Regions from separate parts of the Rhizobium sp. R693 genome, predicted to be linked through region 2. Evidence: riboswitches for the same ligand, from Rfam matches in the RefSeq annotation. Region 2 holds a riboswitch; the other holds the start of a gene.
The links. Region 2 has a riboswitch for thiamine pyrophosphate ahead of thiB (thiamine ABC transporter substrate binding subunit). Riboswitches for the same ligand answer to the same signal wherever they lie in the genome.
Positions count from the first base shown of each region.

Region 1 (15,357 bases), on a different contig from region 2:
CGCCACGGCTCCGGCAAGGTAGGCCTTCGCATCCGCCACCGCCTTGGGCAACGCCGCACCCTTTGCAAGTTCGGCAGCAATCGCGCTCGACAGTGTGCAGCCCGTGCCATGCGTGTTCGCCGTTGGTATCCGCTGCGCCTCGAACCAGCTTGGGCCGGCGGTGGTTGCGAGGACATCCGGGCTTTCATGGCCGCACAGATGCCCGCCTTTGACCAGCACGGCCTCAGGGCCGAGCGCACGCAGGCTTTGCGCCTGATGCGCCATTTGCGCGCGCGTTTCGGCCGTCGCTGCATGCAGGAGTGCTGCAGCCTCGGGCAGATTGGGTGTGATGAGCGTCGCAAGTGGCAGCAGGCGCCGGGTAAGGACGTCGACCGCTGACGGATCGAGGAGGGCAGCGCCACCTTTGGCGACCATCACGGGATCAAGGACAATCGGTATGCCCTTATGGGGTTCGATCGCATCGGCTACCGCATCGGCGATCTCCGCGTTGGCAATCATGCCGATCTTGATCGCGTCAACGCGCACATCGGCAAAAACTGCTCTGATCTGATCGGCCACGAAAGCGGCGGGAACCAGATGGACACCGGACACACCCTGCGTGTTTTGCGCCGTTAGCGCAGTCAACACTGCCATGCCGTAGACGCCTCGGGCGCAGAAGGCCTTCAGGTCGGCCTGGATTCCGGCTCCGCCCGAGGGATCGGAACCGGCTATGGACAGAACGTTGCGGATCATCCGTAAACCCTTTCGATGTTTTTGGCGAACTGGCGGGTGGCAGCCTCCGGATCGGGCGTGCCGCAGATCGCCGAGACGACCGCAAGACCGTCAGCGCCGGCCGTGAAAACGTCCCCCACATGGACAGCCTTCAGGCCGCCGATTGCGACTGAGGGAACGGGGCAGATCCGCACCAGGCGAGCAAGCCCGGCAAAACCGATCGGCTCCTTGTGGTCCGCCTTCGTCGGCGTCGCAAATACCGGGCCGATACCGGCATAGTCGACGATTTCAGGATCGACCGCTGCAGCCAGTGCCTCGGTCTCGACCGAGAGCCCAAGGATCATGTCCGGCCCAATCCGTGCCCGGGCAGTCGGCGCGTCCATGTCCTCCTGTCCGACATGCAGGCCGTCTGCACCGATTGCGATCGCCGCCTCCACGTCGTCATTGACGATCAGCCGCGCGCCGCTGCCAGACAAAGCCGCCTTAAGTGCCCGCCCGGTCTTAATCATTTGGGCGGTATCTGCACGCTTGTCGCGCAACTGCACTATTTTAGCCCCGCCGGCGACCGCTGCACGTGCGGTCCCCACCATCCCGAAGGCAGCGCAAAGGCCAGGATCGAGGACGAGGTAGAGAGAAAGATCGAGGTGTTTCATGCGGCAGACACTTTGGCTTTTCGATCAAGCAGGGAGGCGTCGAGCGCTGCCAGCGCGTCGAGGAACGCTGGCGAAAACGAACCCGGGCCGTGCGCCTTGCTGGCTGCCATCTCGCCGGCAACAGCAAAGGTCGCAAGGGCCGCAACCGCTGCCTCGAATGGCGCGTGCGGGCGAACCGCTACGAAAGCTCCCACAAGGCAGGTCAGGGAACAACCGAGCGCGGTCACCTGGGGCATCAATGCCGAGCCGCCCTCGATGCGTGCCGCCTGTTTGCCGTCTGTGACAAAGTCAACGATGCCGGTCACCGCAACGGTCGCTCCATGCGCCCGAGCAAGCAGCCGGGCGGATTCCTCGGCCTGTTCGACACCGTCACGGCTGTCGACGCCCTGACCGCGACTTGCGCCGCCGGCAAGCGCGATGATCTCCGAAGCGTTGCCCCGAATGACGGCGGGACCAAGCTCCAGCAGCCGGGCCACGGCCGCGCGACGGAAACCCGTGGCATAATGGGCGACCGGATCGAGAACCCATGGCTTGCCGGACTGGCGGGCCGCGACGGCGGCCGCCTCCATGCCGCGCAGCCAGCCTGACGACAGTGTACCGATGTTGACTGTCAGGGCGCCGGCGATTGCGGCAAATTCACCAGTCTCTTCTTCCGCGTGCACCATGGCGGGAGAAGCGCCAGTCGCCAGAAGCACGTTGGCTGCGATGTTCATGGCAACGAAGTTGGTGATGCAGTGGACGAGCGGTGGTTGCTTGTGTAATTCGCAAAGCAACATTCCCGGCGAGGTTTGGTCAAGCATCGTGCGCCTTTCGATCGGGGAGAAAGGCGCGGGCGACGAACGCAGGAAGCGAAAGGTCCCGAGCGACTCCCTCCGCCGGCATGATCCGGTTCAGGTTCAAAGGGTGCTTCTCAGCCAACCGTTAGGAAGGCGCCCCTGTCTCTCATCGGCTCTTGTCGCAGACAAGCGCGTGGCTGTCATCCATAAAATGAGTATCGCGGCGCAGGAGCTGGCGATCGGTGTGGCGGGTTCTTGATTTCCGCGACTTTTGAGGGAGATGTCCCCGACGCGCTTGCCGCAGTCAACTCGCCAAGTGCAAAGCCGCTTGCCGCCCCCGGCAGCCGGCCTAAAAAAGTCCCCGCTGTCGCGGTTGCGGGGCAGGGAGCATTGGCCTTGAGGGGTTTCGACTCCCAAGGCATTGGACAAATGGTCGGTGACGATATTTTGTTCCGTTCTCGGCTCAAAGAACCTCGCAAAGGGGGAGCGCGCGGGTAGAGTAAATTCGCCATAGCCCCCAACCGCACGCCCCGTTGACCCACGGAGGGGCTGGGGTTCGGCTCCGGGGTCAACCCATCAAAAATAAGGGAGAATGGTGGTCGGTTTGAACCACAGCTTTTGACGACGTTTCGTCGTTTGTTCTTGCCGCCAAGTTCACCTAAACGGATAAGTAGACGGAAGCGTCATACGCCTTCATTCTTCGCGGTAGGGTTGATTCTATTTAGCGTGGTGATCCTTTCCATCATGAATGCCTCCAATCCAACATTGCGTGACCTGGCCTCAGAGATCGGTAACGTTCTAATCCGTTGGTGCTTTCTCGAAAGTGCGATGCGCGCCCAACTGCAGGAAGCGGGAATGCAGGAGCGCATAACGAAAGGTCCCATCATTTCTCATTGGCGAAGCCACATGCGCGTGCGGCGCGCCGCTCAAGCTGATCACGATGTGATCGCCGCCCATCTCGACGCGGTGGAAAAGGTCGCTGCATCTCGGAACCTTCTTGCGCATTGCATTCATTCCGCGTTCGCCGACCCCTGGGAAGCAGATAGCGCGGTTGTGGTCTGCAAGGCGGCTGACGGCAAAGAGCACGAGCTCACGATCGAGATGATCCGTCGCTTATCAGAAGAAATAGACTGGGTAAGGCGCCTAATCGACGGACACGTCCGTCTGTGATGTGCGGTAATCACCGCGACAGGCGCTGCCTCACCAAAAGCCGGGGGGCCTTGTGCCCGCATTTGCAGCGCACCGGCCCTGCGGGCCTGACGAGCCTCAATCCCTTCCCAAACTTACTCTGGTTCTCCGCGCAGGACCGGCCTTGGCCGTCGGAGCCAATCCCAAGCGGCGAGGGGACGTCGTCACGAATCTGCAAAGGCAGCCGGTATCAGGAGCGCAACCATAGCTTTGCCACCTCGTCTGCCTCGATGCGGGTCGATTAAGGCCTTTGCGGCCGGCAATCAGCGCGCATCGGTGGCCTCATCCGGTCGAGTTCGAGCGGCCATTTCAGGATTTCCTTAGTCTTTTCAGACTATGGTTGCGGGAAATGGAGAACCACATGATGCGAATCGCGGTCTTGGCCCTAGGTGTTCTACTTGCTGGCATTTCATCCGCCTTCCCTGCCGAGCACCTCAGGATTGCGACAGAAGGGGCGTATCCACCTTTCAATTTTGTTGATGAGAGCGGTGTCCTAAAAGGCTTTGACGTCGACATTGCAAAAGCACTTTGCAAACAGCTGGAAGCTGACTGCACTTTTCAGACGGTGGAGTGGTCCAAGATTATCGAAGGCCTGGAGTCCAACCAGTATGATTTGATCATCGCCAGCATGGCATATACGAAGGAGCGTGCCGCACGCGTCGAATTCTCCGCGCCATACTATCGCTCGCACTCGGTCCTGATCGGTGACGCCGAGAAATTTACGGACAGTTCTCCCGCCGCTCTGGCGGGTGCCCGCATTGCTGCTGCGGATGGAACGGTCCAGGCCGACTATGCCAAGAAGGCGTACAAAGACAGCATCACAGTCCTGGCAAAAGACCAGCCGTCAGCGCAGAAACTGCTCGAAGAAAAGAAAGCCGATTTGTTGATTGGTGACGCCATCGAGCTTTTGAGCTTCATGGAAACACCCACGGGTTCCACGTACGGCTATATCGGAGATCCGATTTCCAGCGAGTTCCTGCAGAGCTCCGCTCATATCACCGCGCAAAAAGGCAATATCGCACTCATAGCTCGCGTGAACGAGGCGCTAAAGCAAATCAAACTCAATGGCGTCTACGACAAGATCAACGATCAATATTTCCCTTTCAACATCTACTAGGGCGGCCAATTGACCGATACTCGATCACCGACAATTCGCGGGGTGTCGCTCCGATTTGTCGGACGAATCTTCCTGCTAATTGCGGTCGTTTACTCGGTGCTTGCGGCGCTGGGCGCGGGTCTGTTTCTGACCCGCATCGAGCAAGACGCTATTGCAACCCGCGAGACGCAGATACCGTTGATCCTGTCGCAGACCCGAAATGCCGTCAAGGTTGAACGGATGTCGTCTCTTGTGCGCGCCATTTTTCTCGCCAACGACCGTCGACTGGAACGCCAACTTCAATTGCAAATCCAGGCACTTGCCCAGGGTTTCGGTTTCGATGGTTCAAGCGCCCTAACCGCCGGATCCCGTAAGGTGGCCTCGCTGGCGAAGACCATAGCGGCCACGCGTCAGAAAGAGCGGGAAGACGCAGACATCGAAGCCAGTGATAGTGCATCCGCAGGCTCAGCGAAATCCACGGCGGGTCTTGTCGCATATGAAGAGGCGATACGCATTCTCGAAACGATGGGCAAGGAGGTCAGCGGGAACTCCGCTGTTGTGGCAGACGACATCGCCGGAGGCATTCAACGGAGTGCCGTGGCGGTTCGCTATCTCGTGATCGTCGCGCTCATCATTCCCGCCTTGTTCGTACCGGTTTTACTGTTACTGGCGCGCCGACACCTTGCAGAACCAATCGGCGCGGCGATCCGCAACCTTCACCGGATCGAAAAGGACGAAGCGCTTGAACCCCCGCAGAGCAAGCCACGGCTCAAGGAGTTGGCACTCATTGGAGATGCGATCGTCTCCTACGGAAGCACCGCCAGTGAATTGCGTCGCACGAATGTGGTATTGCAGGCGCTCGCCGAGAAAGACCCTTTAACGGGACTGGCCAATCGCCGCATGTTCGAGAAATTTTTGGCCGCAGCGATCCTGAGATCGTCGGCAGAATGGGGCACAGCCGTTCTGCTGATCGATATCGATCATTTCAAATCGATCAACGATCAGCATGGACATCCAACTGGCGATCGCTGTCTCAAATCCCTCGCTGGTCTCCTTGAGAATATCCCAGACCTATCGAACGCCTTGGCATCCAGATTTGGAGGCGAAGAATTCGTCGTCGTCTACGACGCTCCCTCATCCGATCACGCGTTTGAGTATGCTCGGTTCCTTTGCCGGAAGATAGAGTTGCTTGAAACGCAAAGCGTTGACGGGACGATTTTACGCTTTACCGCCAGCGTCGGTGTCTCCTTTACCACCTCACCTGCAGACAATTCCGCCGACCTTCTCGAGAAAGCCGATCGCGCACTTTATGCGGCCAAGCGATCCGGCCGCAATCGGGCCGAAGTCGACCGCCCGATGATGGGTGGAGGCAGGGCCACTGCATAGTGATGCTCTGGCGTGCCTTGGCTGCGGCTTCCTTCTTAGCGCCCCTACGAAGCTCACATGCTGGTGGCATGATCTATACGTCGCAATGACGGGACACAGGCAACCGCCTGCAGGCGGTTAGAACGGCTTAGGCGTGCCGCATGGAGGAAATGCGCCGTCACATTCCCGCCGACCGCTTCCAGACGAGGTTTTGTCCGCCTCAGCCGTTATCCATGGCGGTTGAGAACCTCGCGGTTTCGCAAACCGGCGCTAGTCAGTGTCTGGCGCAAGCCGCATAGGCCATCGCCTATTGCAGGAAATCGAACGCGATCTCAGCATCCGACAGAACGGCAAGAAAAGCCTCTTGGGCGGCTGCGGTTTCCTTTTGATCTGCAATCGAACGACCGCAGACATAGATAGCGGTCTGGTAGGCGGGGCTTAATTTGCCCGTCCAGCGCATCAACAGGAAGTCAATCGCCGCCCGGCTATCGGCGATTGTAAACATAGCGCCACTCTCGGTGCCGATGATAATGACCGGCGGCTTCCACATGTCCATGGCAAGTCGCATCCTCAAAACCAAACTGCCAGAATATTCGCGCAGTGGTGATAATTTGGCAATACACAATCTTGAGTATTGAAGACGGCCCCGGCGACGGCATTCCAGCCCTTGCGGACAGGCAAGGCCATGCGATCCCGTGTCCTCACATCTGGACGGTTCATCACGGCTCGAGACCGGTCGAGTGCACGAGCGCGCGTAAGAGATGTCCCGATCCTTGTGCAGGGTTCCGCCGGAAGTGAGAGAGGCCAGGGGCAAGACCCGCATGAGCCCTGCAGACATCTTCAAGGAAAGCCTGCGCGGGCCGGAATTGAAAAAAGAAGAGCCAAAATCGCCAAGCTGCCGCTTCGCAGCCTCAGCGGTCCTTCGGATCTCTTCCGGCACCTGTTGAGCGCAATCCGACGCGGTTCGAGCACCTTGGATCTGCATGAGGCTGAATGGCAAGCTTGGATATAGGCCCGTCCTGGCAAGAGCGGGCCGCTCCGATTTCGATGCGAGGCGGGATGAGAGTAAATCTTGGGAGCTCGCCTTTATTTAGTGCGGATAATAAGCAATATCAATGCGATGTGATTGTTATTTCGCGCAAGATGTGACGTCGGCGGCCCGGGCTGGCCAGTTCTTCAGAGCATCATCAAGCGAGGCTCGATCGGGCGCCCCCATGCGCCCTCCAAATGTCCGGCACTTAATGGCCGCCGCCATCGAGGACGAGCGCATCACATCCTCAATCGCCATGCCCTCGCAAAGCATGAGTGCGAAGGTTCCATGGAAGATATCACCTGCGGCCAGTGTGTCGATGGCCGCAATCCGTGGTGCTTCGAGATGGCAGATGCAGGCACGGTCGTCATTAAACCAATAGGAGCCTCTATCCCCGAATGTTGCGCTGACGAAGGCGTGGCTGAAGCGCTCCTTCAGCAAGCGGACCATCGATACCGGGTCTGCCGTTCCCGCAAGGCCTTCTGCGGCCGGCTGAGAAAAGACTATGTGGCTTGCTGCAGGCGCCAGCATCGCGATCACACCATTGGGCGCCACGTCACCATCGAGGATCGCGGGTATGCCGGCTTCACGGGCAGCGAGCAGCGTCTGTAATGCCAATTGTGGCCAACGAACGTCGACCAGGACCGCATCGAATGCCGCGACATCGTCAGCGCTAACCGGGGGAACGAACTGATGCAGCCGCTCTTCGTAGAAGGGGATGATCAGGCGCTCTCCAACATCATCGACAAGGATCGTCGACACGGCCGAGCGAGCGCCTGCCACGCGGTGCATGCCACGGGTGTCAATGCCGCTTTCAAAAAGCTCGCTGATGATGCGCTCGCCGGTCTCGTCGTCCCCGACGGCACCCCAAAGGCTGGCTTTGCCGCCAAGTCTTGCAACGGCAAAGGCGGCGCTCGAGGCCATACCTTCCGCAATCTGCTGCATATCGTAGGGAAGGACTTTTCCTTGCCCGGTCGGCATAACACGGACCCTGAAGAGGGTATCGAGGACAGCTGCTCCGACACACAGAACGTGCCTGGCCCGCACCGGCGGCTCTTCCATCGAGATTGCAGATATCACTTCACTGCACCTGCCGTCAGGCCGGCGACAATCTGCCTCTGTGCAAAGACAGTCAGGATCAACACTGGCAGAGTGACGATCAGGGCTGCTGCGGCAAGAGGCCCCCAGCTGACCTGTTCGAACGACAGCATGTTATAGACCGCAACGGGCAGCGTACGCGTCTCACGGCTTGCAAGGACGATGCCGAAGACGAAGTTGTTCCAGGAGAAGATGACCGACAGGATGAAGGCAACGACGATCCCGGGCCTGGCAATCGGCAGAGCCACCAGACGGAACACTTGCCACGGCGTTGCCCCATCGATGCTTGCGGCTTCCTCCAGTTCCATCGGCGTTGTTTCGAAATAGCCGATCATGATCCAGACGACGATCGGGACGGTGACGACCAGATGGATGATGATCTGCGGCCATAGCGTGCCGAGCAGGTTCAGCCACTGGAACAGCAGGAAGAGGGGAATGAGGAAAGAAAGGCCAGGCGTCATGCGCGCGATCATGATGACGACAGCGGATTTCTCAGCCTTCAGACGGGCAATGCCGTAACCGGCCGGTACACCGATTACCAGTGCCAGAAGCGTCGCCGTACCGGTGACCAGAACCGAATTCCAGAGATAGAGGAAGAAGTTGTTTTCCTCGAACACCTTGACATAGTTCGACCAGGCGAGGCGTTCCGGGATGAAAATCGGCGGATACGCGCCATTGTCGATCTCGTATTTCAGAGACAATGAGATCATCCAGAGGAAGAACAGGACCACTGGCGAGACCATCACCAGCGCCACGAAAAGAAGTCCGATGCGATCTAGCGCCTTGCGCTTCATCAGTGTGTCTCCCCGTCGGACCAGTTGGTGCGCTGCTTGACCATCAAGAGAATGAAGGAAAGCGCCACGATCAAGATGAAGAAGACAACCGCCATCGCCGAGCCATAGCCGATGTCGTAGTAGGCGAAGGCCGTGTTGTAGAGATAGATGTTGATCGTTTCCGACGCGGTCCCGGGGCCGCCTTGTGTCATCGCGTAGATGATGTCGAAGCTCTTGACCGCATCGATGCTACGAATGATGACGGCGATCATCAGGAACGGCGCAATCATCGGCAGCGTCAGGTAACGAAACTTCTGCCACACATTGGCACCGTCGATTTCCGCGCTCTCGTAGGGTTCGCGCGGTACTGCGGCCAGGCCGCCAAGCACGATCAGCATGACGAGCGGCGTCCACTGCCAGGTTTCCACCAACACCAGCGAGGGGATGACGCTCGTCTGGTTGTAGATCCATTCCTGCGGACCGATCCCGATATGGGAAAGCAGGTAGTTCAAAACGCCGAGTTGCGGATGGAACATCATTGTCCAGACGAGCGCGACGGCGACCGGGGTCGCCATCATCGGCATCACGAATATGCCGCGCATAATGCCGCGCAACGGGAACTGGGCATCGAAGATGAGGGCGGCCAGCGTCCCCAGGAAAAGCGGAGCTGCGACCGACAGCGTCGTGTAGAGCACGGTATGCCATAGCGAGTCCCAAAAGCGCAGGTCAACCGCAAGGCGCAGGTAGTTGTCCAGCCCGGCAAAGACCTGTGTCTGGCCAAGCGTCCAGCTGTTGACGCTCATCCACAGGGTAAAGACCCAGGGAAACACGATCACAGCCGCCACGACGATCAGGGCGGGGATAACGAAAGGCCAGTAATTGGGAGCAAACCGGCCCGGTTTGCTCCTCTGCTTGGCCTTGACCGCAGTTGCGGTTTCCATGCTCACCGAAGCCATTATCCCTCGCTTCGTGCCAGGACCGGCTCGAATTGAGCTGTGGCAGCCTTCAACTCCGTGGCTGGATCAGCACCGCCGATCATGTTGGTGAGGCCGACCCCGTAGATGTCACGGAACTCCGTGACGGGTATGATGATCGGCAGGGCAAGCTGCGACACCTTCGCGGAATTGGCAACAGCATCGAGCCACGCGGCCGGCATTTTCACGCCTTCGCGCACTTTGTGATCCTCGAGCACGGACTGGCGGAACGGAACGCCGGCGCCGGCCTGGAGCAGGCGCGCCCCCATGTCGTGGGAAATGGCCCACTGGCAAAAGAGATATGCGGCTTCCTTTTTCTGGCTTGCGGCGACAACGCCCAGGCCGTCTCCTGTGGTTGCCGCTGCCTGGGCTTTCGGCCCCTTCGGCATGACGCCATATCCGACCTGGCCGACGACACGAGACTTTTCCTGGTTTTCGATCGGCGGCGCAAAACCCACGCCATCGAGCCACATGCCGATCTTGCCCTGCAGGAAGGCCGACTGGGCCTCTGCCCAGTTGAAGCCGGAGACACCGGGAGGCGCTGCCCTGGTCATCAGCCGCTGGTAGAGCTTGGCTGCTTCGACGGCCTCTTCAGAATTGGTGCGCAGCTTGCCATCAGGTCCGAGCGGGCTCGATCCATAGCCGAGCAATAGCGTCGTCCAAACCGGCGTGTTGGCATTCTTGAGGCCACGGGCAACGAAGCCGTAGGTGTTGGTCGACGGATCGGTCAGCACCTCGGCGGCATGTGCCATCTCCTCAAACGTGGTCGGATAGGAAAGCCCCTTCTTTTCGAAGAGCGCCTTGTTCCAGTAAACGATCCAGTAGTCGACTGAGAACGGAAGCGAACGGAGCACGCCATCGGAATCCTTGGCGAATTTCATGCCGGCCTCGGCGAAGTCACTTTCGACCAAAGACGGATCGGTGAGGGAAGGGTCTTTTAGGAAGCTGCTGATATCGGCAAGCCAGCCGCCTTTTTCGAACTGCCGCTTTTGCACGTGATAGCTCATATGCACGACGTCGAAGCTCGGCTTGCCGGAACTCAGTTCGATCGTGGTCTTCTGGCGCTGCTGCTGCTCTGGCGTGGCTTCGGCATTGACCTTGATGCCCGTCAGTGCCTCGAACTCAGACAGATATTTGATCAGCGTCTCACTTCGCGGGCTTTTGACCAGATTGACTTCCAGCGTCGTGCCGGCGAAACGCTTCCAATCGACGGCAGCAGATGCCGAGCGGACCCCTAACAGGCCGCTGGCGCCAAGAGCAGCCGTCCCGGCAAGAAAACCACGGCGAGTGGGGTTGAAAAATGATGATGGCATGTAACTCCTCCTCTTGTTGCCGGCGATCTCCTCATGCCGGCGCGTTATTGTCGACTACATCCTCAGTGCGCGATCCCTTGCATGGTTGATGTGCGTCGCAAGGCTGTTGACGGCATCCTCTGCCGATCGTCTTTCGATCGCCTCGAGTACCTTAAGATGCTCGCCCATAACGGGGCCAACGTGCCCCTCAATGCGAAAGCGCTCCTGGCTGATCAGGCGCATCTTGATGGAATTGACCCGGTAGGCGTTCGAAATGATGGTGTTGCCGAGCGCATCGATGAAAGCGTCATGCATGCCCCAGTCAACCGCCTGTGCGTGCACTTCCAGCTCGTGCGAGGCGTCGCCATTGCGAATGGCATCAGCGATGTCGCGATGCTGTTTGAGAAGGTTCGCAATCGTCTCGTCGGAGGCGGAATGCGTAAACAATGCGACTGCTTCTTTCTCCAGAAACAGGCGCAGCTGAAACGCCTCGCGAATGAGATTGAGATCGATATGGGCGATCTGCAGCCCGCGCTGCGGCACCGTCTTGATCAGCCCTTCGGCCTCAAGTCGCGGGATAAGCTCCCGGATTGCGCCGAGCGGCAATCCCGTCAGTTCCACGAGGCGACGCTGGGATACAAATTGACCGGGGCGCACGTCATGCGCGAGCAGATGGCGCGTAAAGCTTGCATAGGCCTTCTCGCGCAATGTTGGCTGCTCATCCGACCCGTCCATTGCCTCCCCCTCGTACATCGCACCTATGCTGCCTTGGAGCGGAAAAGTGCATCGAAGGCAAGAGCAAGCTTTTCCTGTCCGTCGCTGGAAATCGAAACGAGTGGCGGACGAACGGAAAGCCACATCTTGTCGCCGGCAAGGCGAGCGACCATGACCTTGACGGCCGCAGTCACCGGATATTGCAGAAGCTCGCCGACAAAACCCTCTACGCGCGTATCATCCTTGCCTTCTTCCGCCATGAGCTTCACCTCGCCAGGCAGGAAGTTCGCCATGCCGGAGATCGCGCCCTGGCCGCCAAGGCGCACGCCCCTTGCGAGGTGCCGCTCATCGCCGATCAGAATGATGAGATCGCCGTGCGCTTTGAGCAGGCTTTCGGTATAGGGCCAGTCGCCGGATGAATCCTTTACGCCAGTGACAATCGTCGGAAAGGCCGTGCGCAACTGCCCGATCAGCGACACGGTCAGTGGCACCATGGTTAACGACGGAATGTTGTAGACGATAATGTCGCGCGCCTTGTCGCCGAGGATCGCGAAGACAGCAGAAAACCACTTGAAGAGGCCGTCGTCGCTGACGTTCTTGAAATAGGAAGGCGGGGCCAAAAGGATGTTGCGCACACCGCGCGAAAGGGCGTGCCCTGCCTGGGCTGCGGCATCTTCGGCGGCGTCAACCAGCACGCCCATAACCAGCTTTTGCGGCTCGATCCCGGCATTGAGAAATGCGCCGAGGATACGCTCACGTTCCTCGGTTCCGATTGAAGAGCCTTCGCCGGTGGTGCCAAACAGCGTGACACTTGAACATCCAGCCGCAAGGCTTTGTCTTGCCTGCGCAATCATCGCGTCAACGGCGATATGGCCATTGGAATCAAACGGAGTTGCAAGGGCAACGGAAAGCCCGAATTTCTCAGTCAACATCAATCCTCCAAGTCGATATGTTAGAGGTAGCAGACTGACATGTTAGCTGTAAATAGGTAAAATGTAAGTGCCGCACTTAAGCAGGACAGGTGCCGTGAAAGAGCTTAGGCGAGCACAATCATCGTCAGGCGCCACTTTCCTTGACCGCTTCCATCGCCACGAAGGTCGATGTACTGGCGACGAAGGGGAGGCTCGAGATCTTTTCGCCGAGCACGAGGCGGTAATTGGCAATGTCTGACGTGCGTATCTTCAAAAGGTAGTCAAACGCGCCGGCGATCATATGGCACTCCTCGACCTCCTGCAGCTTGCGCGCGGCGTTGTTGAAAGCCTTCAACGCATGCTCACGCGTGTCCGACAGTTTTACCTCCGTGAACGCAACGTGATTCTTGCCGAGCTTTTTGACATCAACAATGGCTCGAAAGCCAAGAATATAGCCTTCTTCGATCAATCTCTTTAACCTGACCTGGCAGGGGGTGTTGGAGAGGCCCACTTTCTTGGCAAGATCGGTAATCGATATGCGACCGTCGGCGACAAGGGCTTCGATGATCTTGTGGTCGAACTGGTCGATTTCCCTGCCATTTGTAACAATGCTCACGGTATTTCCTCTTCGTTGCGCCTAAAATAGGCAAATATATCTCTATTGAGTCACGTTCAAGTGAAATTCACTTCTTGGGAACTGCTATGGATCTTCCACCATTCCGACCTGGAGCAAAGAGATGACGATCACCAACGAAGCGGTGGCGAACAAGACCGGTGACACGCAGCCTCACGGTCAGAATCCCTTCGAGGATTTTGCCCCGGCAGTGCGACCGCAAGGCGATCTGCGGCGTGCCATCACGGCCGCTTACCGTACACCGGAGACCGTTTGCGTCCCACGGCTCGTTGACGCCGCCGCGCTTCCCGAAAAGGTCAGGCAGGACGCGGCTGCAACGGCCCGCGAGCTCATCGGGGCGCTGCGCGCCAAGCACAAGGGCACTGGCGTCGAGGGTCTCGTTCACGAATATTCGCTTTCAAGCCAGGAAGGCGTTGCACTCATGTGTCTCGCCGAAGCCTTACTGCGCATTCCCGATACGGCAACGCGCGACGCCCTGATCCGAGACAAGATTGCAGAAGGCGATTGGAAATCGCATCTCGGTGGCGGTCGTTCGCTCTTCGTAAATGCCGCAACCTGGGGATTGGTGGTTACCGGCAAGCTCACCGCGACAGTCAACGATCGCAACCTCTCGGCAGCGCTCACCCGCCTCATCGCACGCTGCGGCGAGCCTGTCATTCGGCGCGGCGTCGACATGGCAATGCGCATGATGGGCGAGCAGTTCGTCACCGGTGAGACGATCGACGAAGCGCTCCAGCGGGCAAAGCCGCTGGAGCAGCGCGGCTTCCGCTACTCCTATGACATGCTCGGCGAGGCGGCGACCACAGGCGCCGACGCCGAGCGCTATTACAAGGACTACGAAGCAGCGATCCACGCCATCGGCAAAGCCTCCGACCGCCGCGGCATTTATGAAGGCCCCGGCATTTCGATCAAGCTTTCCGCCCTGCATCCGCGCTATTCGAGAGCTCAGAGCGCCCGCGTCATGGGCGAGTTGTTGCCAAAGGTAAAGGCGCTTGCAGTGATCGCCAAATCCTATGACATCGGCCTCAACATCGATGCCGAGGAGGCAGACCGGCTGGAGCTGTCACTGGATATCCTCGAAACGCTGTGTCTCGACGAAGACCTCGCCGGCTGGAACGGCATGGGCTTCGTGGTTCAGGCCTACGGCAAGCGCTGCCCCTTCGTGCTCGACTTCATCATCGATCTTGCTCGTCGTGCCGGTCGGCGCATCATGGTACGCCTCGTCAAGGGTGCCTATTGGGATGCAGAAATCAAGCGCGCGCAGCTTGATGGCCTGGAGGATTTTCCGGTCTTTACCCGCAAGATCTACACCGACGTTTCCTACATCGCCTGCGCCAAGAAGCTGCTTGCCGCAACCGACGCGGTCTTCCCGCAATTCGCCACCCACAACGCGCAGACACTTGCCACCATCTACCGCATGGCCGGCGCGGACTATTATGTCGGCAAGTACGAGTTCCAGTGCCTGCATGGTATGGGGGAGCCGCTATACGACGAGGTTGTCGGTCGGCAGAACCTCAACCGTCCGTGCCGCATCTACGCCCCCGTCGGTACCCATGAAACCCTGCTTGCCTACCTCGTGCGCCGTCTTCTCGAAAATGGTGCCAACTCCTCTTTCGTAAACCGCATTGCCGACCCCAATGTCTCGATCGATGAGCTGGTTGCCGATCCGGTCGAGATCGTCGCCAAAATGCCGGTGCCCGGTCAAAAGCACGAGAAGATCGCGCTTCCCTGCGATCTGTACGGTCAGCGCCGCAACTCTGCCGGCCTCGATATCTCCAACGAAACCTCTCTGCAGACGCTGACCGAAACACTGAAGGCGAGTGCCAGGTTCTCGTGGACGGCCGCGCCAACGAGCCAGACCGATGCGGCGCCAGCGGCCCGTAACGTTCCAAACCCGGCCGACAGCCGTGACGTTGTCGGTAGCGTGCGCGAAGCGACCGTGCAAGAGGCGGCTCATGCAGCCGCGATCGCACTGAAGGCTGCCTCGTCCTGGGCTGCGGCATCGCCCCTTGCAAGAGCGGCACTGCTTGATCGTGCCGCCGACATCATGCAGGCGAAAATGGAAACGCTTTTGGGCCTCATTATCCGCGAGGCCGGTAAATCGCTGCTAAACGCGGTTGCCGAAGTGCGCGAGGCCATCGA
Region 1 covers NZ_LOKY01000016.1:31,229-46,585, reverse strand. The annotation lists gene thiD (bifunctional hydroxymethylpyrimidine kinase/phosphomethylpyrimidine kinase) at 1-732, opposite strand, end outside; gene thiE (thiamine phosphate synthase) at 729-1,364, opposite strand; gene thiM (hydroxyethylthiazole kinase) at 1,361-2,164, opposite strand; TPP riboswitch at 2,215-2,311, opposite strand; gene ATY79_RS15925 (hypothetical protein) at 2,852-3,310, shown strand; gene ATY79_RS15920 (transporter substrate-binding domain-containing protein) at 3,690-4,445, shown strand; gene ATY79_RS15915 (GGDEF domain-containing protein) at 4,455-5,810, shown strand; gene ATY79_RS15910 (DUF982 domain-containing protein) at 6,097-6,729, opposite strand; gene ATY79_RS15905 (sugar kinase) at 6,919-7,899, opposite strand; gene ATY79_RS15900 (carbohydrate ABC transporter permease) at 7,896-8,711, opposite strand; gene ATY79_RS15895 (sugar ABC transporter permease) at 8,711-9,646, opposite strand; gene ATY79_RS15890 (sugar ABC transporter substrate-binding protein) at 9,646-10,977, opposite strand; gene ATY79_RS15885 (GntR family transcriptional regulator) at 11,032-11,709, opposite strand; gene ATY79_RS15880 (dihydrodipicolinate synthase family protein) at 11,715-12,599, opposite strand; gene ATY79_RS15875 (Lrp/AsnC ligand binding domain-containing protein) at 12,727-13,197, opposite strand; gene putA (trifunctional transcriptional regulator/proline dehydrogenase/L-glutamate gamma-semialdehyde dehydrogenase) at 13,319-15,357, shown strand, end outside.
Region 1: another riboswitch for thiamine pyrophosphate. It lies ahead of thiM (hydroxyethylthiazole kinase); the one in region 2 lies ahead of thiB (thiamine ABC transporter substrate binding subunit).

Region 2 (15,357 bases):
CGGGCTGGAACAGGAACTCCTTCATATAGCCCGTCACATGTCGCTGCTCGCCGTTGACGAGGAGGTTCTCACCGCGCCCATCCGTCAGGTAGTGGGCGAGCGTTTCTTCCGGATTGAGGTCTTCGCGTTTCTGATCCAGCGTCGCGATTTCCAGATTGGTTCCAAGCTTGACGGTGCCGCTATCCGGCGCAATCTGTCCGGTCAGCATCTTCAGCAGTGTGGTCTTCCCGGCCCCGTTCGGGCCGACGAGACCGATGCAATCACCGCGATGCACGCGAATGGAGAAGGGAGCGACGATCGGCCGATCACCGAACGTCTTCGTGATCTTGTCGGCCTCGATGACGAGCTTGCCGGACTCCTGCGCGTCGGAAACCGTTGCCTGTACGGTGCCCTGCGGGCCTTTGTGGCCGCGATACTGCGAGCGCATCGTCTGTAGTTCGCCGAGGCGGCGCATATTGCGCTTGCGTCGGGCAGTGACGCCGTAGCGCAGCCAATGCTCTTCGCGCTCGATCGCCTTGCCGAGCTTGTGTTGCTCGAGCTCTTCCGCTTCCAGAACCTGGTCACGCCAGGCTTCGAAATGGGCAAAGCCCCTGTCGAGCCGCCGCGATGTGCCGCGGTCTAGCCAGACAGTCGCCGTCGAGACCTTCTCGAGGAAACGGCGGTCGTGGGAGATCAGGACGAGTGCGCTGCGGCTTTTCTGCAGTTCTCCTTCAAGCCATTCGATGGTCGGAAGGTCGAGATGGTTGGTCGGCTCATCAAGGAGAAGGATGTCGGGTTCCGGCGCGAGAACGCGCGCAAGCGCGGCGCGGCGCGCCTCGCCGCCTGACAGGTTTTTGGGATCTTCCTCGCCGGTCAGCCCGAGGTGCGATAGGAGATAGGTCACGCGGTAGTGGTCGTCACCAGGACCAAGCCCCGCTTCGGCATAGGCCTGTACGGTATTGAAGCCTGCGAAATCTGGGGCCTGTTCCAGATAGCGGACAGTCGAGGAGGGATGGCGGAAGACCTCACCCGATTGCGCTTCGACGAGGCCGGCGGCGATTTTCAGCAGCGTCGACTTCCCGGAGCCGTTGCGGCCGACGAGGCAGATCTTGTCTCCGGGCTCCACCTGCAGAGCCGCGCCGGCAAGCAATGGCGTGCCACCGAAGCTGAGGAAGATGTCATCGAGTTTCAGAATGGGAGGCGCCAAAGATCAGACTCCGGAAAGGTCATAGGGGCGGGCGAGCACAATGGCGCGGCCGCTCTCAAGCGAAAAGCGCACCTTGCCCTTCGCGACATTGGAAATGGTACGCGACGAGCCGAAGGGCAAATGGAAATCGGCCAGCGGGTAGCGCGCGTTTTCGATCGTCAGGCCGCGCAGTTCGCTGAAGCCAGGAACCGAAAAGAGGCTGTCAGGCGGCAGGTCCAGTTCGATTGCGCCGCCAACTAGCGGCACTGCCTCCTCGCTGCCGGACGTCAGGAGCACGTCATAACCCTGTTCTGCGAGGCTGACCGCATAGAGCAGGTGCTGAATGGCATGATCGGAACGCTCACCCGCAAGGGCTCCCGCCAAGACGAGACGTTTTGCACCGCGCGCAATCGCTTCCGAGACGGCAATCTCGCCATCAGTGGACGCCTTCACGGCGGGATAAGGTTGCCTGGGCACGCCGGGAAAAGCCCCCTCGAGATCCGCAGGCGTCGAGTCGAAATCACCGACCCACAACTCCGGAACGACACCGAGTGCTGCCGCATGACGCATTCCCCCGTCGGCGGCAATGAAACGGCTGCCCGAGATGGCATTTCGCAGGCGATCGGTTATCTGCAGCTCGCCGCCAAGGAGAATGGTGAAGGTGGATTGGTTCATGCGCACTGCCCTTAGCGCAAAGCAGGGGGGAAGGGAAAGGGCCGCAGCTCAGCCTTCGTCGGCGATATCCTTGATGCGGGCCTCAAAAACACTCTCGAAGCCGGAAATGAACTTCTCGAACAGCTCCCCGAACGCCTCGATCTCTTCAGGCTTCCAGTCCTTGACCACCTCGGAAACGAATGCGAGCTTTTGCGCGCGTATCTCTGATAACAGCCTCTGTCCAAGTGGCGTCGTGACGACGATAATCCGCCGCGCATCCGCTTGAGATGCCTTTCGCCGCAGAATGTTCCGCCCCACCATCTCCGCGACGATGCGGCTTGCGCGCGACGGGTCGATCCGCATCATTTCGGCAATCGTTCCAACCGTTACGTCGCCAACCTCATGTGCGCGCCGCACCGCGTCCAGCACGTCGAGGTGGGACAGTTCAAGCCCGGGCGCCACACTTTGAATGGCGAGCCTCCCGATCAGTCTGCGCCCGGTCATCAAGCGCATGCGGGTCATGCTTTGACCAATGCGCAGGATGTCCGGTTCGTGGGTCTCGGCCTCGGTGTCGGTCAGGTTCGTCAAGCTCTCGTTCATTGCGGAAACATAGCATCTCAGGTGGCAAATGAGAATATGCCGATGTCAAACAGGTGACATTGACAAGTATATGCTAACAGCACATAAATGGCCACTCCCTAATCTGGAACGACGCTTTCATGGACACTCAAATTGCTGCAGCGCCACTTGTGACGGATCATCGCCGGCGGTTCATCCTCTTCCTTTTCCTGATGGCCGCCATGTTCATGGCGACACTCGACAACCAGATTGTCGCAACGGCTCTGCCGACGATCGTCGGAGAGTTCGGCCACCTCGAGCGGTTCAGTTGGGTTGGCTCGGCCTATCTGCTCGCCGTGAGCGCGGTGATGCCGCTTTACGGCAAGCTCGGCGACCTCTTCGGCCGCAAGTACGTGATGATGGCCGCGATCATGATCTTCACGGTCGGCTCCGCCGTCTGCGGACTGGCCGTGTCGATGAACACGCTGATTGCGGCCCGCGTGCTGCAGGGACTTGGCGGCGGCGGCATCATGGTGTCGATCTTCGCCGTCAACGCGGACCTGTTCGAGCCGCGCGAACGTGCGCGGTACCAGAGCTATTCCAGCCTTGTGTTGATGGCATCCGGTGCGATCGGGCCTGTTCTCGGTGGTGCGATGAGCGATCTTTTCGGCTGGCGCTCGATCTTCCTCGTCAATGTTCCGATCGGTTTCGTCGTCCTTGTCGGTCTGGCTTTGATGCTGCCTTACCGGAAGCCCAACCGCCGTCCGAAGATCGATTACGCCGGCGCCCTGCTGCTCGCCTTGACGACGGCAAGCATCGTTCTGGCCACCGATGGCGCACAGGTCTTCGGCTCGCTGATTGCTCCTCAAAACCTGGCCATCATGGCGCTTGGCGTAGCGGCGGTCGTTGGTTGGATTTTCGTCGAGCGTCGCGCTGCAGAACCGATCGTTCCCTTGTCTCTGTTTCGCAATTCCACGTTCAGCCTGTTGCTTGTGATGTCTGTCATGAGTGGCGCGATCGGCATTGGCATGGTCAATTATTTCGCGTTGTTCCTGCAAACGACGACCGGTCTTTCACCGTCGGCGGCTGGAGCGTTCTTTATTCTTCTGACCGGCGGCATCGTTTGCGGGTCGCTCTCCGCGGGCCGCATCATTTCCATGACCGGACGCTACAAGCCGTTCGCGATCGCAAGCCTGACCTGCAGTGCTATCGCATTCGTGCTGCTCACGCAGGTTCATGTCGGGACACCGGTGATGCTGATCGGGGCGGTGATGGCTCTCCACGGCTTCGGCGTCGGCCTCGCACAGCAGGTGCCGGTGATCGGTGTTCAAAATGCCGCCCCGGCGCGCGACGTCGGCGCCGCAACGGGATCGGTGACGCTGTCGCGCATGGGCGGCGCATCGATCGCCATCTCCATTTACGGGGCGATCGTCGGTTGGCAGCTCGGCAAGACGGGTGCTTCCATTCCGGGGGTAACCGACATCGAGCAACTGACTCCAAAGATACTGGCCGCTTTGCCGGAGCAGGCGCACCACGCCGTTGCCGAGGCCTATGCCAATGCGTTCACGCCGCTTTTCATGGCGTCCTGCGCGATCGCTCTCATTGGCCTCTGCGCAGCGGTGATGCTGAAGCCGACGCAGTTGCCGCGGGTGGCAGAGGTGCGGCGGGCGGCAAGTGCCGAAGCCGCCGAGTAAATGCCGAGCGCGGCCTAAGGCCGCCACTTGCAAGACGCCAAGCGTGGCGATACATCTCAAACGCTCTAACGGGGTGCCCGTGCCATCAGGCATGCGGCTGAGAGGCTGAAAGCCAACCCGCGGAACCTGATCCGGCTAACACCGGCGGAGGGATTAGACGCGTGACATCTGGCACCGCCCTTTTCCCCTTCAAGCAAAAACCAGAGGAGAGGTGCCATGTTCAAAATCAAGTTCAAGAGCCGTTCGCTGCTTGCTACGGCTTTGGTCGCGACTGTCGGCCTGGCCGGTGCAGGCGCGCAGGCGGCAGACAAGACGCTCACCATTTACACCTACGAAAGCTTCACATCCGAATGGGGTCCGGGTCCGAAGGTTAAGGAAGCATTCGAGAGGACCTGCGGCTGCAGCGTCAATTTCGTCAGCGTGGCCGATGGCGTGGCCTTGTTGTCGCGCCTCAAACTCGAAGGCGCCGGCACGAAGGCCGATGTGGTGCTCGGCTTGGATACGAATCTGACCACGGAAGCGAAAGCAACCGGCCTGTTCGATGCGAGCGGTGTCGATGTTGGCGCGCTTAAAGTGCCTGGGAACTATAAAGACGACGTATTCGTGCCTTACGACTACGGCCACTTCGCCGTCATCTACGACACTCAGACGATCAAAAATCCTCCGAAAAGCATGAAGGATCTGGTTGAGGGCGATCCATCGCAAAAGATCGTCATAGAGGATCCGCGCACCTCGACACCAGGGCTCGGTCTCTTGCTGTGGGTGAAGTCTGTTTACGGCGATAAGGCGCCTGAGGCTTGGGCAAAACTCAAGAAGCGGGTGCTGACGGTGACCCCCGGCTGGTCCGAAGCTTACGGGCTTTTCACCAAGGGTGAGGCGCCGATGGTGCTCTCCTACACGACCTCACCTGCCTACCACATGGTCGCGGAAAATACGGACCGTTATCAGGCGGCCGCATTTTCAGAAGGCCATTACATACAGATCGAGGTGGCAGGCCTGCTTAAGAATGCGCCCGACAAGGAGCTTGCGCGTGAGTTCCTGAAGTTCATGGTGACGCCGGGCTTCCAGGATACCATTCCGACCAACAACTGGATGATGCCAGTTTCGGCGACGTCACAGCCGCTGCCGGATGCGTTCGGCAAGCTCGTGAATCCGTCAAAGACCTTTCTGATGAGCTCGGACGAGGTCGCCGAAAACCGCAAGGCCTGGGTCGATGAGTGGCTGGCTGCCATGAGCATGAATTGATGCTTCTGACTAAGGCGGAGATGCGACATGCGATGCTGGGCGGGGCTGCGAGCCTCGCCGGCATTGCCGTTTTCGTCGGCCTTGCAATCTTTGCCTTACTTCTCTCGAACGATACCTCGTCCACTCTGACGGCGGTGTTCGAACCATACGTCCTGCGGGTCCTTCGTTTCACATTGTTGCAGGCCCTACTCTCGACGCTGCTCTCCATCGCTTTCGCCATTCCGGTCGCACAAGCCCTGGCGCGTCAGCGGCATTTCCCCGGCCGTATCTGGATCATTCGCCTCATGGCGGTGCCGATGGGGCTCCCTGTTCTGATCGGGGCCCTTGGGTTGATCGGAATCTGGGGACGACAGGGCATCCTGAACTTGGTGCTGCTCAAGCTTGGTATGGCGGAACCGATCAGCATATACGGGCTTTCTGGGATCCTGCTGGCGCATGTTTTTTTCAACATGCCGCTCGCTTGCCGCCTGATGCTGGCAGCACTGGAACGCGTGCCAGCCGAATATTGGCTGATGGCGAGCGGTCTCGGCATGCGGCCTGGCTCGATTTTCCGCTTCGTTGAATGGCCGGTTCTGCGCTCTGTCATTCCCGGTATCGCCGGCCTGATCTTCATGCTCTGCGCCACAAGTTTCACGTTGGTGCTGACGTTGGGTGGTGGACCAGCCGCGACGACCGTCGAGGTCGCTATCTATCAATCGCTGCGCTTCGATTTTGATCCAGGCAGGGCTGTCGCGCTCTCCCTGCTTCAGATCGTCCTTACAGCTGTGATCCTTGGGGCGCTGTCGCTTCTTCCGGCGCCGAAGGATGAGGGGACGACGGCCGGTAAGGCCGTCAGGCGCCCGGATGGGGGACTGCCGGGTGCGCGGCTTTTGGATGGCAGCGTCCTGCTGCTTGCTACTCTGTTTCTGGGCTTGCCTCTGATGTCAGTGGTTTTCGCAGGCCTTCGGTCTGATCTTATGAAGCTGTTGCGCGAACCCATTTTCTGGCAGTCGGCTGGCACCAGCCTTGCCATCTCAGTGTCCGCAGCGGTCCTCGCTTTGCTGATCTCGATGATGCTGGTGAGTGCACGCCGGGCGGTGCTTCTCCGACGTCCAGGGGTCTCGGGTGCGGGAGCATTCTTTGCCGCCATGGGTGGCGCGTCGTCGCTGGTCTTGCTCGTGCCACCGATCGTCCTTGCGACGGGCTGGTTTCTCGCGCTGAGAAGCTTCAGTGATGTGAGCGCAGCCACTCCTCTGCTGATCGTCGCGATTAACGCTTTGATGTCTCTGCCCTTTGTGATGCGCGTTCTCGAGCCCGCTTTCATCGTTCACAAACGCCGGACGCAGAAACTTGCGGCGAGCCTCGGTGTCACAGGTTGGGTGCAACTACGTCTCATCGACATGCCCGCCCTGTTCAAGCCTATGCTCACGGCATTTTCATTTGCGATGGCGCTGTCGCTCGGCGACCTCGGCGCCGTCGCGCTGTTCGGTTCGGATAGTTTCGTCACGCTGCCTTGGCTCGTATATAGCCGCATGGGGAGCTACCGGACGAACGATGCGGATGGGTTGGCGCTGATCCTTGGTATCGTCTGCCTGCTGCTGACGATCGCCGGCACCATGGGGCCTGCGCGGCGAGAGGTGGCTCTCCATGGGTGATCCGCAGTTCTCGGTCGAGATGCGCGATGTCGGTCTCCAACTTGGCGCGCAAGAGTTTCACTTCGATTGCCGGCTTCCCGCCGGTGCGGTGATTGCAGTGACGGGCGCATCGGGGGCTGGCAAGTCGACGTTCCTGAACCTGCTTGCCGGCTTCGACACGGCCATTCGAGGGCGGATACTGATCGCGGGAAAGGATGTAACCGGCGAGCATCCGGCCCGACGCGCCGTCTCGCTCGTATTCCAGGACAATAATCTGTTCGCGCATCTCGATGTTTTTACTAACATCGGCCTTGGCATTAACCCGGCAATGAAACTCAGGGCTGCTGATCGGCAATCGATCATGTCTTCGCTTGAAAAGGCGGGGCTCGCCGGTTTTGAGCGGCGAATGCCGGGGACGCTCTCCGGCGGGGAGCGGCAGCGCGTGGCCTTCGCGCGTGCTCTTGTTCGTAATCGCCCAGTGCTTCTGCTTGACGAGCCCTTCGCGGCGCTTGATCCCGGCTTGAGAAATGGAATGGCGGCGCTGCTGCTCGACATGCATCGCGAGACCGGCAATACCGTCGTCGTCGTGTCGCATGATCCTGACGAGGTCAGACGCATCGCAGACTTCGGCCTTTTTATCGAAGACGGCAGGATTGTCGTGGCCGCTCCGATGGATGAATTTCTGGGCCACGAGGATCATCCCGGATTGGCGCAATTTCTCCGCAGTTGACGAATCTGGCAGCTGTAACGGCACTTTCGCCATAATTTGAGGCGACCGAGGGAACTCGAAAGCACGTTAGGCTTGCTAAAATACAACGGCGCCACATTTAGTCAGAGTCTCGCTATGCAACCGATGCGGAAATCAGTTACAGCAAAGACTTGTGTCCCCGATTGTGCAGTGCAAGAACGGGGACGGACGCCTGTTGAATCACCATGAGACCGACCGGGTCGCGGAAGCGGACCGGCCGACAAGCAAAATGACTTGGAGAGCCAGACTGGACAGTATGCCGACGTGGAAATTCCCCGCGCCTTCCAGTGATGTGCTCTCGTCTGCGTGCCGCTTGGTACGACGGGTGTCGTTTGTGTGTGCGACAAGCGTTGCGTTGTACGGCTGCCAATCCATTCTCGAGCAGTCCTATCAGCCAAGCGTTGCACCCTCCTCCAATCCGCAGATCGTCGATGAAGTGCAGAAGAACGATCCGCGCGCTGCCATGGGCGCCCGCGAGCATCCGCGCATCGTCGCGAGCTATGGCGGTGAATACAAGGACGCTAAGACCGAGCGCTTGGTTGCCCGTATCGCGGGCGCACTGACGGCGGTCTCGGAGAATCCGAGTCAGTCCTATCGCATCACCATCCTGAACTCGCCGGCTATCAACGCGTTTGCCTTGCCCGGCGGCTATCTCTATGTGACGCGTGGCTTGCTGGCGCTTGCCAACGATGCCTCCGAGGTCGCTGCTGTTCTTTCGCATGAGATGGGCCACGTTACCGCAAATCATGGCATCGAACGGCAGAAGCGCGAGGAAGCGGAAGTTATCGCCAGCCGTGTCGTTGCCGAAGTGTTGTCGAGCGACATTGCCGGAAAGCAGGCGCTGGCGCGTGGCAAGCTGCGACTGGCAGCGTTCTCGCGGCAGCAGGAACTGCAGGCAGACGTGATCGGCGTCCGCATGCTCGGCGAGGCAGGCTACGATCCCTATGCTGCTGCGCGGTTCTTGGATTCCATGGCTGCCTATAGCCGTTTCATGTCGGTCGATCCTGAGGCGGATCAGAGCCTCGACTTCCTGTCCAGCCATCCGAACTCGGCACAGCGTATCGAACTTGCGCGCGACCATGCGCGTGCTTTCGGTCAGGAAGGCAAGGTTGGCGACACGGGCAGGGACTACTATCTCGACGGAATCGACGGCCTACTTTACGGCGACAGTCCGGAGGAAGGGTATGTGCGCGGTCAGACCTTCCTGCACGGTGGTCTCGGTATTCGCTTCGACGTGCCTCCTGATTTCAAGATCGACAACAAGGTCGAGGCGGTCATGGCGACCGGTCCCGGCGATGTTGCGATCCGTTTTGACGGCGTTGCTGATAATCAGAACCAGAGCCTGACGAACTACATCTCGAGCGGTTGGGTTACCGGCCTTGATCCGTCGACCATTCAGCAGATCACGGTCAATGGAATGGAGGCCGCGACGGCGCGGGCGAGCGCAGATCGCTGGGACTTCGACGTCACCGTCATCCGCAACAACGCACAGATCTTCCGGTTCCTGACGGCCGTGCCGAAGGGTAGCGCGACGCTGCAGCAGACCGCCGATGTGTTGCGGGCAAGCTTCCGCCGCATGACCCCGGAAGAAACGGCTTCCTTGAAGCCCTTGCGGGTCAGGGTCGTCAAAGTACGGCCGGGCGAGAACATCACGACGCTTGCTGCGCGGATGATGGGCACGGATCGCAAGCTCGATCTCTTCAAGCTTATCAATGCTTTGCCGACGGGTGCCTCCGTTTCCCCGGGCGACCGCGTCAAGATTATCGCGGAATAAAAAGGGGCCCGGCTTTCACCGGGCCAGTTCCATCGCTGGGAGTAAGCTCTTTTAGGCGGATGCGGCCATATAGGGGTCCGCGCTGACGAGCGCGCTGCGCAGTTTCTCCATCGCCCGGCTTTCAATCTGCCGGACGCGTTCCTTGGAAATGCCGAGATCCGCGCCGAGTTCCTCAAGCGTAGCGCCGTCTTCCGCGAGCCGCCGGGCGCTGATGATCTTCATTTCACGCTCATTGAGGTGCTTTAGGGCAGAAGCGAGCCAGTTGCGGCGACGCTCGCCGTCGATCATGTTCGATACCTGCTCATCAGGCAGAGGCTCATCGCTGACGAGGAAGTCCATCTTCTCGGCGCTGTCGGCATCGCCGGAAACCGAGGGTGCCTGCAGCGAGGCGTCATTGCTTGAAAGTCTGGCATCCATCGTCTGGACGTCTGAAAGGCTGACGCCGAGTGCGGCCGCGATCTCCTGGTGGATGGATTGGAGCGTGAGCTGCGTGTCGCCCCTGGCGAGCTTGGCGCGCAGACGACGAAGATTGAAAAACAGGGCCTTCTGGGCAGAACTCGTGCCACCGCGAACAATCGACCAGTTGCGAAGGATGTAATCCTGGATGGAGGCTCGGATCCACCAGCTTGCATAAGTGGAGAAGCGGACATCACGCTCCGGCTCGAAGCGCGCTGCGGCCTCCAGCAGACCGACGTAGCCCTCCTGCACAAGGTCGCTCATCGGCAGGCCAAAGTTACGAAATTTACCCGCCATGGAGATGACGAGGCGCATATGGGCCATGGCGATCTGATTGCGGGCGCCACGGTCGTCATTGTTCTTCCAGCGGATTGCGAGATCGTGTTCCTCTTCGCGGGCAAGGTAGGGAGCCGCCATGGCGATTTTAATCATGCGCCGGTCTGCTGACATGTTCTTCATATCGGTCTCCTGAATTCAGGCGTGACGCCAAAAAAGGGCAAAGAATCCTTGCTTCCGGACATTGCTGCCCAGACCAAATTCATGTCTTGAACGTATAAAGGCCCCGAACTCTGGACGTTTCCAGATGGGGCCCTAGCTTAGGGTTATGCGCCGGTAATACGGCCGGGTAGGACCAGTTTCTTCAAGTTGCCGGATAGGCAGAACGTGGAAGGCATGATCCGCTCCTCATCGAACGTTTACAAGGATGCGAGCGTTCGAGGGTGATGTCAGTTCCCGACGCGGTCCGCAGCTACATTCTTGAAACGCGCGAGCACTGAAAAAGTTCCAATAAAAAACCCGGCACTAGGCCGGGTTTTTTGCAGAAAAAACAGAGAGCTTACGCAGCTTCATCCTGAGATTCGTCTTCTTCGATTGCCTTGCCGCGTTTCGGACCCTTGTTAAGGTTGGTCTCTACGAGGCGGACAGCTTCGGTTTCCGACATCTTGTTCACGGCAGCGATTTCACGTGCCATGCGGTCAAGCGCAGCTTCATAAAGCTGACGTTCGGAATAGGACTGTTCCGGCTGGTTCTCGGCGCGATAGAGGTCGCGGACAACTTCAGCGATGGAAATGAGGTCGCCGGAATTGATCTTGGCATCATATTCCTGGGCGCGACGGGACCACATGGTACGCTTGACGCGCGCCTTGCCCTGCACAACCTTCAACGCACGCTCGACGAAATCGGTTTCGGAGAGCTTACGCATGCCGATGCTCATAGCCTTCGCGACCGGCACTTTCAGGCGCATCTTGTCCTTCTCAAAATCGATAACGAAAAGTTCAAGCTTCATGCCTGCTACTTCTTGCTCTTCGATGGCGCTGATGGTACCGACGCCATGTGCGGGGTACACGATCGATTCACCGGTCTTGAAGCCGTGACGTGCGGAAGAAGGTTTTTTCTGCTGGGTCGTCATTCTATTCAAACACTCCCTGTTACGCTTCCGGCTGCAGCCGGAGCCGGGTCAGTCAGGCCCGGATGAGACGGTCAGATCCGTCGGGTGACTTACTTCTGGTCCCACTGGACAAAAACAAACACATCCATGCGCACAAGCTTAGAACCTCACGGCTCAAGGCGTTGATATGTCACGGAAACCGCGTTTTTGGATTTGTTTTGCTTTCGTGGTGGTTTGGGCATGCTTCATGCCGCAAATGGATCAGTGTGAGGAAGCTATCACAAAAATATGAGGAAATCAATAATTTACTGCGGCTGAGTCATGCGCGCAACACATGACACCCATATGCCGCAGGCACACTTCAGCTATTTTTCTTGGTCACTGAACCCGGTTTCAGGCCTAAGCTTGGAACTTTAGTATCAGTCGCCGGCTCCGGGATTCTTCGAGAAGTACTTCTCGAACTTGCCGCTTTCGCCGTCCATTTCCTTCGCTTCGGGCATGGCATCCTTCTTGACCGTGATGTTCGGCCAGATGCTGGCATACTCGGCGTTGATCTTGAGCCACTTGTCGAGGCCTGGCTCCGTGTCCGGCTTGATCGCCTCGGCGGGACATTCCGGCTCGCAAACACCACAGTCGATGCACTCGTCAGGATGAATGACGAGGAAGTTTTCGCCTTCATAGAAGCAGTCAACGGGGCAGACTTCCACGCAGTCGGTATATTTGCAGCGAATGCAATTGTCGGTCACGACATAGGTCATGAAGAACTCCAGGACTTCCATACAATGGGGCCGGGCAACCTGGAACGTCGCGCCTTTCCCCCAACCGGAAAGGAAGCAGTGAGATGCTTGGGAGGCAGTCACGCTATCCGGCAAGTTGATTGTCACGTATCGGCTTTATCTGCGGATTTCAAGAATAAAGAAATCGCAAAACCCCACAGTTCGGACAGAGTTTTCTAATCCTCGTCCGACATCAGCTTGTCGATTGCACGGCGTTCCTTTTTTGTGGGTCGCCCTGCTCCCGTTGCCCGCATTGCCTGCTCGTAAGGTGTGAGGCGCTTCGCCTCGTCGGGTGGCGGCGTCAGATCCTCATAAAGCAGCCGGGCTTCCTCATAGGGGCCGCGTCGCTCACCGCCTGATTTGACGATGAGGACAACATCGCGCCGCTCGAGCGCCAGTTCGACCCTGTCGCCCACCTTGACCGTCTGACTCGGCTGAAGGGCACGCTCGCCGTTAATCCTGACATGTCCGGATTGAATATGGCCTTGTGCCAGCGAGCGCGATTTAACCATGCGCGTGAAGAACAGCCACTTGTCGATGCGTTGCCGCGAACCGCTTCCTGGCTGTGTCTCCCCGCCCATCCGCTTACTTCTTCATTTGCTCCTTCAAGGCAGCGAGCTTCGCGAAAGGAGAATCCGGATCGATCGGCTTTTCCTTACGCGGCGGCTTTGCCTCGAAGCGCAACGGCTGCGGGCCGCCACGGTTGTTGTTGCGATCCTTGCGATCGCCACGGTCCTGACGGTCGCCGCGCTGCTCGCTGCGGTCGCCGCGTCCCTGATGTGGCTTGCCGCCATCCTTGCCGTGATGCTGGCGATTGCCGTCGCGGCCTTCTCCACCTGCACCACCCTGACGACGATGGTCGGATCCGCGGTCCTGGCCGCGATTGTTGCCACCACGGCGTTCGCCCGGGTTGCGAGCCTGACGCTGATTGTCCGTACGGCCACCAAGGCGCCAGAGAAGAACCGGCTTCGGCTCCTCCGCTTCTTCGGAGTTTGCGGCGATCGGTTGTTCGGTAGCCACCGCTTCAACAACAGCGGGGGCTTCCGAAGCGGTTTCTTCCGATGCGCTGTCGGCATCGTCGTGATCCGCCTTCTCTGCATTGTCCTCAACCGTAGTCTCGGTTGCGGGCGTTGCTGCAACGTCTTGGGCCGACAGATGGGCGGCCGCCTCCTCTGCCTTAACAGCATCGGCGCGATAGCCGAGTCCCTTCAGGATCTCTTCCATGTCCTCCAGCGTTGCGCCAAGGATCGAAAGCATGGCGGTCGTCGTCGTGAAACGGCGGCCGTCATATGCGCCTTCCGGACGATTGGCCTGGCCCGGCTTCCACTGGAGCAGAGGGCGAATGATATCGGCCAGACGCTCCAGGATGTCGATGCGCACTGCACGTTTGCCAAGGAACCGGAAGCCGGCCAGCTTGTAGAAGGTGCGCTCGAATCCTGGATCGGTGACAACCGACGTGCGGCCTGCGGCCAGCACGGGAATGAGATCGCCGTAGCCGGGCTTGTCGAGACCGTCGTTCTTCAGTGCCCAGAGGAGCGTGATGAGCTCTGCCGGGGCGGGCTTCAGAAGGGCGGGGACGAAGATGTGGTAGGCGCCGAAGCGGACACCGTAGCGGCGCATCGAAGCGCGTGCATCCTGATCCAGCGACTTTACCTCTTCAGTCACATCACGCCGGAACAACACGCCGAGGTTCTCGACGAGCTGAAATGCCAGGCCCTTTGCCAGGCCCTGCAAATCCTCCGCGCGAGACAGGTCGTCAAGCGGTTTCAGAACGGTGCTGATGTGATGATTTACGAAGCGCTCGATACGAGCGGCCACGTGGTCGCGGGCATTGCCGGTCAACTGCTCATCGGCGAGGATGATGACGCGCGGGCGCATGACATGATCACTGCCTGCCAGGCGCGCCACCGGGTCGCCCAACCAGCGGATCGAACCGTCGGAGCCGATCGCGAGATCGCCATTGCCGGCTGCATGGAGGCGAGCCGCGCGTGCCTCGAATTCCAGAGCGAGCGCCTTCTGCGAAGCAGACTGAACGGCCTTAGCGTCCGGTCCCTCCGCTCCCGAAATGGGCGTGAACCGGAATCCCGACAGTTGCCCCACATGATGTCCTTCAACGAAGACATCGCCATTTACACTGATTTCAGCTTCCAGCATCGCATTCTCTCTCAGGCGCTTCATGAGCACAGATGTCCTGCGATCAACAAAGCGTTTCGTCAACCTTTCATGTAACGCATCGGACAATCGATCTTCGATTTCCCGCGTCTTTTCCTGCCAGTGTGTCGGATCGGCAAGCCAATTGGGCCGATTCGATACATAGGTCCAAGTCCTTATCTGCGCGATTCGCGCCGAAAGCGTGTCAATCTCACCGTCTGTTCGATCCGCGCGATGCACCTGCTCGGCAAGGAAGTCCTCGTTTACCGTGCCATAGCGGACGAGATCGGAAAAGAGGGTGGAAATCAGATCGGCGTGTTGAGCCGGTGCGATGCGTCGATAGTCCGGAAGTGCACAGGCCTCCCACAACTTCTCGACGCGCGCCGGGTTATCGGCAAGATCGATGATTTCGGGGTAGCGCGACAGGTGCTCCAGCGCTTGCTGGTCGACGGCGGGCAGAGCACGTGTCAGGCCGGAGACCGTCGGACCGTTCTCAAGGCTCGCGCGCAACGCGTGAAGCGAGCCGAAGTCGAGGTTCTTGGTGCGCCACTGCAGCACCTTCACATTGTCGAACTCGTGGCCTTCGATGCGTTCGACCAGTTCCTCATCAAAGGGATCGACCTGGCCCGTGACACCAAACGTCCCGTCGCGAACATGCCGTCCGGCGCGGCCGGCAATCTGCCCGAGCTCGGCGGGATTGAGATTGCGAAACTGATAGCCGTCGAATTTGCGATCTTGCGCGAAGGCGACATGATCGACGTCAAGATTGAGACCCATGCCGATCGCGTCCGTTGCGACCAGATATTCCACGTCTCCGGCTTGATAGAGCGCTACCTGCGCATTGCGGGTGCGTGGACTGAGAGCTCCGAGAACGACTGCCGCTCCGCCGCGCTGTCTGCGGATCAACTCGGCAATCGCATAGACTTCGTCCGCGGAGAAGGCGACGATCGCCGAGCGTTGCGGCAGGCGGGTGATCTTCTTCTGGCCCGCATAGAACAGGTGGGAAAGGCGCGGCCGTTCGACGACGGTGATTCCGGGGAGCAGTTGCTGCAGGATCGGGCGCATGGTACCGGCGCCGAGCAACAGCGTTTCGTCGCGGCCGCGCAAGTGAAGAATACGGTCCGTGAAGATGTGTC
Region 2 covers NZ_LOKY01000023.1:182,326-197,682, reverse strand. The annotation lists gene ATY79_RS18625 (ABC-F family ATP-binding cassette domain-containing protein) at 1-1,186, opposite strand, end outside; gene ATY79_RS18620 (thiamine diphosphokinase) at 1,190-1,840, opposite strand; gene ATY79_RS18615 (MarR family winged helix-turn-helix transcriptional regulator) at 1,889-2,419, opposite strand; gene ATY79_RS18610 (MDR family MFS transporter) at 2,539-4,071, shown strand; TPP riboswitch at 4,131-4,241, shown strand; gene thiB (thiamine ABC transporter substrate binding subunit) at 4,288-5,316, shown strand; gene thiP (thiamine/thiamine pyrophosphate ABC transporter permease ThiP) at 5,316-6,950, shown strand; gene ATY79_RS18595 (ATP-binding cassette domain-containing protein) at 6,943-7,659, shown strand; gene ATY79_RS18590 (M48 family metalloprotease) at 7,907-9,451, shown strand; gene ATY79_RS18585 (RNA polymerase factor sigma-32) at 9,503-10,366, opposite strand; gene ATY79_RS18580 (CarD family transcriptional regulator) at 10,743-11,315, opposite strand; gene fdxA (ferredoxin FdxA) at 11,714-12,052, opposite strand; gene ATY79_RS18570 (RNA-binding S4 domain-containing protein) at 12,247-12,651, opposite strand; gene ATY79_RS18565 (helicase-related protein) at 12,656-15,357, opposite strand, start outside.